2 linked regions of the Cycloclasticus pugetii PS-1 genome follow. The protein of the gene in region 2 binds, or shares a complex with, the protein of the main gene of each other region. Links are inferred from orthologs where the notes say so. Each region holds a gene or a part of one and is shown on either strand. Other genes may lie near its edges.

Region 1 (2,961 bases), 620 kb from region 2 along the record:
GCCACTATTTTAGATAATGTTACTGCTGACATGCGTGCCTATCACGAGGAGTCTTTTGGTCCGGTTATTTCTATTATTCGCGTTAAAGACGATGAACAAGCACTGTTTGTTGCAAATGATACGGAATACGGTTTATCGGCCTCTGTCTTCAGCCGCGACTTCCCAAGAGCGATGAAAATGGCAAAACATATTGAATCGGGCATTTGTCACATTAACAGCGCAACTGTTAATGGCGAAGCTCAAGCGCCGTACGGCGGTACTAAAGCAACCGGTTATGGACGCTTCGATGGCCGCGCAGTGATTGATGAGTTTACCGAATTACGCTGGGTCACAGTTGCACCAAACCACGTGCACTACCCATTTTAAATTAATAGCTATTCCCCCAGCTTATTGAACATAAGCTGGGGCGTTTTAAGGCTAAACTTTATCTAATTTCGCATAGGCAAGCATTAGCCATTTACTACCCGCTGGAGAAAAATTAACCTGCACTCGCGCCTGCGCACCACTGCCTTCAATATTCAGCACCACACCTTCGCCGAATTTTGCATGCACGACATGCTCGCCCATTTTAAAACCAACGGCTGATTCATCACTAAAACTAGCTTGTTGATTGCTTACTACGGGGCGTGTTACACGAGTGCCTAAACGAACCTCCTGCATTAACTCTGCAGGAATTTCCCTAATGAAACGAGACGGCATCGGATAGCTTTCTTGCCCATGTAAACGACGCGATTCTGCAGAGGTCAAATACAACTTCTCCTTTGCTCGTGTAATACCAACATAGGCTAGCCGTCGCTCTTCTTCTAGTTTCGCTGCATCATCAACCGAGCGCTGACTAGGAAACAAGCCTTCTTCCATACCAACCATAAAGACCAGTGGAAACTCCAAGCCTTTTGCCGAATGCAGGGTCATCAATTGAACGCAGTCTTCAAATTTATCACCTTGAGCTTCACCAGCCTCTAAAGCAGCATGGGCTAAGAATGAGTCTAACTCACTCAACTCTTCAGCTTCATCAGCCTCATAGGCAAATTGACGCGCTGCATTGCTAAGCTCTTCTAAGTTTTCTACTCGTGCTTCGCCCTTCTCGCCTTTTTCTTTTTTATGATGTTCAATCAAACCAGAACGGCTAATTACCTGTTCAACTTTTTCATGTAAGCTCATCGATGCCATATCAACAACCAGTTGACGAATCAAGGCTAAAAAGCCCGTCAATGCATTTAATGCTCGACCAGTTAACGCCGCTTCCTCACATAACTCATTTGCTGCCTGCCAAAGGCTTATGCTTTTCCCACGAGCTTGCTCACGAATAATATCTAGCGTACGCGTACCTAGCCCACGTGTTGGCGTATTAACAATGCGCTCAAATGCCGCATCATTATCGTGATGGGTCGCCAGTTGCATATAGGCTAATGCATTTTTAATTTCTAACCGTTCGAAGAAACGATAACCACCATACACACGGTAAGGAATACCGGCAGCCATTAGATACTCTTCAAATAAGCGCGACTGAGCATTGGAGCGATATAAAATAGCGGCTTCTTCACGACTGTGCCCATTCGTCACCCAGTCTTTAATTCTATCAACAACAAAGCGCGCTTCATCCTGATCGTTATAGCCCGAATACAAAGAGATTAACTCGCCTTCCTCACCATCGGTCCATAACTCTTTACCCATCCGCCCATCGTTATTAACAATAATGGCATTGGCTGCTTTTAGGATGGTACTGGTGGAACGGTAATTTTGCTCTAAACGCACCACCTTATGTTCAGCATAATCTTTTTGAAAACGATGAATATTCTCAATCTTTGCACCACGCCAACCATAAATAGATTGATCGTCATCACCCACTACATATAAGTTTTCAGATTCTTCTGTGAGTAGCCGTAACCAAGCATATTGAATGGTATTGGTATCTTGAAACTCATCGACTAACACATGTTTAAAACGCTGCTGATAATGCGCTCTTACCGCATCGTTATCACGTAATAGCTCATGTGCTCTAAGTAATAATTCAGCAAAATCGACCAGCCCAGAGCGCTGACAAACTTGTTCATATTCTGCATAAATCTCTAACATTTTTTGCTCAAAATGATCACTCGACGGCGCAATATGTTTCGCTCGTTTACCTTCGTCTTTTTGTGCATTGATAAACCATTGGACTTGGCGAGGTGGCCAGCGTGAATCATCCACATTCATTGATTTAAGCAAACGCTTAATCATCCGAAATTGATCATCTGAATCTAGCACCTGAAACGCATCGGGTAAGCCCAGTTCTTGAGCATGCATTCTTAATAAACGATGGGCGATCCCATGAAAGGTGCCAATCCACATGCCACCAACCGGTGTTTTTAGCATCGATTGCACACGCTCACGCATTTCACCTGCCGCTTTATTAGTAAACGTTACCGCCAAAATACTATACGGCGAAACACCTTCAACCTGCATCAGCCAGGCAACTCGATGCACCAGCACACGCGTTTTACCACTGCCTGCCCCTGCTAAAATAAGTGCGGCCTTTTCTGGGCCACTCACTGCATCTCGCTGAGCATCGTTAAGCCCATCTAATATATGTGTAATATCCATGTGAATATTTTATACTGACCCGACACCAGTTTCATTGAAACAGACAAAAAATAACAACCTTTCATAAACCAATGCCCCGTTCGTTATTTAAGTTGCCTCGACTGACAAATGACAGCAAAAACTTTGGAATAAACAAATGGACGACATCAGCGCTAAAGAAACCACAACCATAAAGCATTACGAACATAATGCAGACGCTTTTTGGAGTGGCACAAAAGATCATGATGTTTCGCAAAACATTAAGGCCTTCTTAGCCGCCCTTCCAAAAGACAAAACCCTTAATATCCTTGATTTTGGCTGTGGTCCCGGCAGAGATTTAAAACACTTTAAATCCTTAGGGCACGTTCCAATAGGCCTAGATGGCTCGCCAACCTTTTG
Region 2 (5,229 bases):
TAACTTCGCTATTCGATCCATGGCGTTTACTAGGTTATCCATGCTGGTTGCAATGGATATACGCATGTGACCATTAAGCCCAAAAGCTGAGCCTGGAACAAGTGCGACGCCTGCTTTTTCAAGAATATATTCAGCTAAGTCTACATCGTTGTCGATGCTGTCCATGCGATTCAGTATGGCGTTGAAGTCAGGGAAGCAGTAAAACGTTCCGTCAGATGGAATGCAGCTGATGCCATTTATTTGGTTCAGTTGTTCTACAACATAATCGTGGCGTTCTTTAAAGGCCACTAGCATTTCACCGATGCAAGATTGATCTCCTTCTAGTGCTGCTTGCGCAGCGTATTGTGAGATAGATGTTGGGTTTGATGTGCTTTGCGACTGAATCTTCTTCATCGCTTTCATCAGCTTGCTAGGGCCTGCTGCGTAACCAATGCGCCAACCAGTCATGGAGTAGGCTTTTGATACACCATTAAGCACAATAGTTTGGTCGTATAGTGCTGGGCACGCCATAACGATGTTGCTGAAAGGCTCGTCAGTCCAAAGAATGTGTTCGTACATATCGTCGGTCGCGATGAGGATATGTGGGTGTTTGACCAACACATCGCCCAGTGCTGCTAATTCGTCATTGGTATAGGCTTTACCACTTGGGTTTGATGGGCTGTTGATCACTACAAGTTTGGTTTTTTCGGTGATGGCAGCCTCAAGCTGTTCAGGGGTAATTTTAAAAGCTTGATCTTGGCCTGCTTGAACGATAACCGGTACGCCACCTGCCAATAAACTCATATCAGGGTACGACACCCAATACGGTGCAGGAATAATAACTTCATCGCCATCGTCTAATAAGGCTTGAGCTAAGTTGAAAAAACTTTGCTTGCCGCCGCATGAGACAAGAATTTGGTCGGCTTGATAATCAAGACCATTGTCGCGTTTTAATTTATTGATAATGGCATCTTTAAGTTCAACCGTGCCATCAACGGCTGTGTATTTGGTTTTACCTGCATTAATAGCGTCTTTAGCGGCTTGTTTGATATGCTCTGGTGTATCAAAGTCAGGCTCGCCTGCGCCTAGGCCGATGATGTCTTGTCCGGCTGCGCGTAAGGAAGCCGCTCTTGCTGTTACAGCAAGTGTTGGAGAAGGTTTTATGCGTTGTACGCGTTGTGACAGTTTAATGCTCATTTGTTATAGCCTCTATGAATAAAATTCAGCTTAAATGGGGTGTTGACAGCTTTTTTAGAATAAAATTAAGTATTTGGTCCCCTAAAGACAGTATTCTACTAGATGCTGCGTTCCCAGATAATCCCTATGAATAAAAAATTCGAAATTCACTCATCTTTTAAACCAGCAGGCGATCAACCAAAGGCGATTAAAGCGCTGGTTGAGGGAGTTAATCATGGCGAAGCGAATCAAACCTTATTAGGGGTAACAGGCTCAGGTAAAACTTTTACGATGGTGCATACCATCGCAGAGCTGCAACGGCCTGCTTTGGTGTTGGTGCATAATAAAACGCTGGCCGCGCAGTTGTATGGCGAGCTTAAAGAGTTTTTACCCGATAATGCGGTTGAATATTTTGTGTCGTATTACGATTACTATCAGCCAGAAGCCTATATGCCGGCATCAGATACCTTTATAGATAAAGATGCGTCATTAAATGAGCACATTCAGCAAATGCGCTTGTCTGCGACTAAAGCACTGATGGAACGCAAGGATGCGGTGATTGTTGCGAGTGTTTCTTGTATATATGGCTTAGGTGATCCGGAACTATATTTTAGTATGATTTTGCATTTATCTCGTGGTGAGCGGGTGAGTCAGCGCGAGATTATTCGTCAGTTAACAGACATGCAATACAAGCGTAATGATGTTGAATTACTTCGTGCAACGTATCGAGTAAGAGGGGATGTGATTGATATATTTCCTGCCGAGTCAGACCAAGATGCGCTGCGTGTGGAATTGTTTGATGATGAAATTGAGCGTTTGTCGTTGTTTGATCCATTAACCGGTGAAATTATCCAACGCATACCGCGTTACACGATTTTCCCTATTTCTCATTATGTAACCCCGCGCGAAACCATTTTAGAAGCGATAGAAAAAATAAAATCTGAATTGGCAATTCGCTTAGAACAGTTACGTTCGTTAAATAAACTGGTTGAGGCGCAACGGTTAGAAGAACGTACAAAGTTTGATTTGGAAATGATGCGTGAAATTGGCTACTGTTCGGGGATTGAAAATTACTCACGTTATCTATCCGGTAGAAAGCCTAATGAGGCGCCGCCCACGTTATTTGATTATTTACCAGATAATGCCTTGCTCTTTATTGATGAGTCGCACGTGACAGTGCCGCAAGTAGGGGCGATGTATAAAGGTGATCGTTCAAGAAAAGAAACGTTGGTTGAATATGGCTTCCGTTTGCCATCTGCGTTAGATAATCGGCCGATGCGCTTTGAAGAGTTTGAAGCGAAAGCACCTCAAACGATTTATATTTCAGCGACACCTGCTAAGTATGAAATCGAGCGCTCGGGGGCGGTGGTGGAGCAAGTTGTTAGGCCAACAGGCTTACTTGACCCGATTATTGAAGTAAGGCCGGCCACAACACAAGTGGATGATCTGTTGTCAGAAATTAAGAAACGAGTGGCAGTTGAAGAGCGTGTATTGGTTACAACGCTAACAAAACGAATGTCTGAAGATTTAACCGATTACTTAATGGAGCACGGGGTAAAGGTTCGCTATCTGCATTCTGATATTGAAACGGTTGAACGGGTAGAAATTATTCGTGATCTTCGTTTGGGTATATTTGATGTGTTAATTGGTATTAACTTATTACGTGAAGGCTTGGATATTCCAGAAGTGTCCTTAGTGGCTATTTTAGATGCAGACAAAGAGGGGTTTTTGCGATCTGAGGTGTCTATGATTCAAACAATAGGGCGTGCGGCAAGGAATGTAAAAGGAAAAAGTATTTTATATGCCGATAAAATAACACGGTCAATGCAACGGGCGATGGATGAGACCAGTCGTCGTAGGGAAACTCAGCAGGCGTTTAATGAAAAGCACGGAATTAGCCCAACCGGAATCATTAAAAAGGTCACCGATATCATGGAAGGGACGGCCCGATCTCAGCGAAGTACAATGAAAAAAGTAGCTGATGAAGCGGCAAAATATCAAGCTTTATCACCAGCTCAAATGGCAAAAAAAATAAAAGAATTAGAAGCGAAAATGTATCAACATTCACGAGATTTAGAGTTTGAAGAAGCCGCTAAAGTACGTGATGAGGTGAATGAGTTACAAAATCAGATGGTTTTGAATAGCTAGCATTGGCAAATTAAATAAACTGATAGCTTCACTAACGAGGCAACATTCAGTACAATGCGCGGTCTTAAGAAAATTGGCTTGCAGGCGCGTAGCTCAGTTGGTTAGAGCGCATCCTTGACATGGATGAGGTCGGTGGTTCGAATCCACTCGTGCCTACCAATTTTTAACACCAAATTCAAACATCAAAACACAAAGGTTCTAACGTGCCAGTTATTACATTACCGGATGGAAGTCAGCGCGAATTTTCACAAGCAGTTAGCGTGCTGGACGTGGCCGCTGATATTGGCGCAGGCTTGGCAAAAGCAACCTTAGCAGGGAAGGTGAATGATGTATTAGTTGATGGTTCTTATTTAATAGAGCAAGACTCAACGCTAGCGATTGTGACAGCAAGAGATGAAGACGGTCTTGAAGTTATTCGCCATTCAACCGCACATTTATTAGCACAAGCAGTTAAGCAGCTGTTCCCATCGGCTCAAGTCACCATAGGCCCGGTTATTGATAATGGTTTTTTCTATGATTTTGCATTTGAGCGTTCGTTTACGCCAGATGACCTTGAAAAAATTGAAAAGAAAATGTCAGAACTGGCAGAGCAATCTATACCGGTTGAGCGTTTTGAGCTGTCTCGTGATGATGCGGTAACGTTTTTTAGAGATAAAAACGAGGAATACAAAGCACAAATTATTGAAAGCATTCCGCAAGATGAAGTGTTGTCACTTTATAAACAAGGTGATTTCACTGATTTATGTAGAGGGCCGCATGTACCAAATACTGGTAGTTTAAAAGCGTTTAAACTAACTAAACTGGCTGGTGCGTATTGGCGTGGTGATTCTAATAATGAAATGCTTCAGCGAGTATATGGCACGGCTTGGGGCGATAAAAAGGCGCTGAAAAAGTACCTGCATAGAATAGAAGAAGCTGAAAAGCGTGATCATCGTAAGATTTCTAAATCACTGGATTTGTTTCATATTCAAGAAGAAGCACCAGGGATGATTTTTTGGCACGATGCAGGCTTAAGTGTTTATAGAACAATTGAGCAATATATTCGTTCTAAACTACAAGACAATAATTACGTAGAGGTACGTACACCGCAATTAGTGGATAAGTCATTGTGGGAAAAATCAGGTCACTGGGAAAAATTCCGTGATGATATGTTTACCGTAGACTCGGATAACCACGAGTATGCTGTTAAACCAATGAATTGCCCATGTCATGTGCAAATATATAACCAAGGCTTAAAAAGCTACCGTGACTTGCCCTTAAGAATGGCCGAGTTTGGTTCGTGTCATCGTAATGAGCCATCAGGTACCTTACATGGGCTGATGCGTTTGCGTAACTTTATTCAAGATGATGCGCATATCTTCTGTACAGAAGATCAAGTTCAATCAGAGGTGTCTGATTTTATTGACCTGTTGTTTGAAGTGTATGCAGATTTTGGTTTTACCGACATTCTTATCAAGCTGTCTACACGACCTGAAAAAAGAGTAGGCTCTGATGAGGTTTGGGATAAGTCTGAAAAAGCTTTAGAAGAGGCCTTAAATGCAAAAGGCTTAGACTGGGAATTGCAACCGGGTGAGGGTGCCTTCTATGGGCCTAAAATTGAGTTCTCACTGAAAGACTGCTTAGATCGTGTTTGGCAATGTGGCACCATCCAAGTGGATTTTTCAATGCCGGGTCGTTTAGATGCGCAATTTATTGCAGAGGATGGTTCAAGACAATCACCGGTTATGTTGCACAGAGCGATTTTGGGTTCTTTGGAGCGTTTTATTGGCATTTTAATAGAAGAATATGCGGGTAAATTTCCTGTGTGGTTGGCACCGACCCAAGTCGTTTTAATGTCAATTACGGATAAAAATGACGAATATGCGACCTCAATTGCAAAAATCCTTCAAAAACAAGGCATCAGAGTCAAATTAGACTTGAGAAATG

Evidence for each region.
Region 1: the proteins of uvrB (region 2) and uvrD are in contact, whole or in part, in a crystal structure (PDB 7EGT), measured with the Thermus thermophilus proteins. The link is inferred for Cycloclasticus pugetii PS-1 from one-to-one orthologs. Residues at the interface, in WP_096411307.1 of Thermus thermophilus: Glu23, Leu25, Arg26, Asp27, Gly28, Glu29, Arg30, Phe31, Arg55, Glu326, Asp327, Phe328, Glu379, Ser382, Gln383, His398, Gly400, Arg401; in WP_096412145.1 of Thermus thermophilus: His654, Arg656, Phe657, Gln666, Asp668, Glu669, Lys680, Arg681, Leu682, Ser683, Lys685, Tyr686, Ala687.

What each region holds. Positions count from the first base shown.
Region 1 is NZ_ARVU01000001.1:182,275-185,235, reverse strand. It holds uvrD (DNA helicase II), read right to left. Parts: upstream 2,584-2,961; coding sequence 418-2,583; downstream 1-417. Other genes in the region: CYCPU_RS0100915 (class I SAM-dependent methyltransferase), read left to right, coding at 2,720-2,961; CYCPU_RS0100925 (aldehyde dehydrogenase), read left to right, coding at 1-366. UniProt on the Escherichia coli protein: A helicase with DNA-dependent ATPase activity. Unwinds DNA duplexes with 3'-5' polarity. Translocates on single-stranded DNA with 3'-5' polarity. Initiates unwinding more efficiently from a nicked substrate than double-stranded DNA.
Region 2 is NZ_ARVU01000001.1:801,262-806,490, forward strand. The notes cover bases 806-3,802. They hold uvrB (excinuclease ABC subunit UvrB), read left to right. Parts: upstream 806-1,302; coding sequence 1,303-3,303; downstream 3,304-3,802. Other genes in these bases: CYCPU_RS0103905 (pyridoxal phosphate-dependent aminotransferase), read right to left, coding at 806-1,176; thrS (threonine--tRNA ligase), read left to right, coding at 3,507-3,802. Also shown: more of CYCPU_RS0103905, read right to left, coding at 1-805; more of thrS, read left to right, coding at 3,803-5,229. UniProt on the Escherichia coli protein: The UvrABC repair system catalyzes the recognition and processing of DNA lesions. A damage recognition complex composed of 2 UvrA and 2 UvrB subunits scans DNA for abnormalities.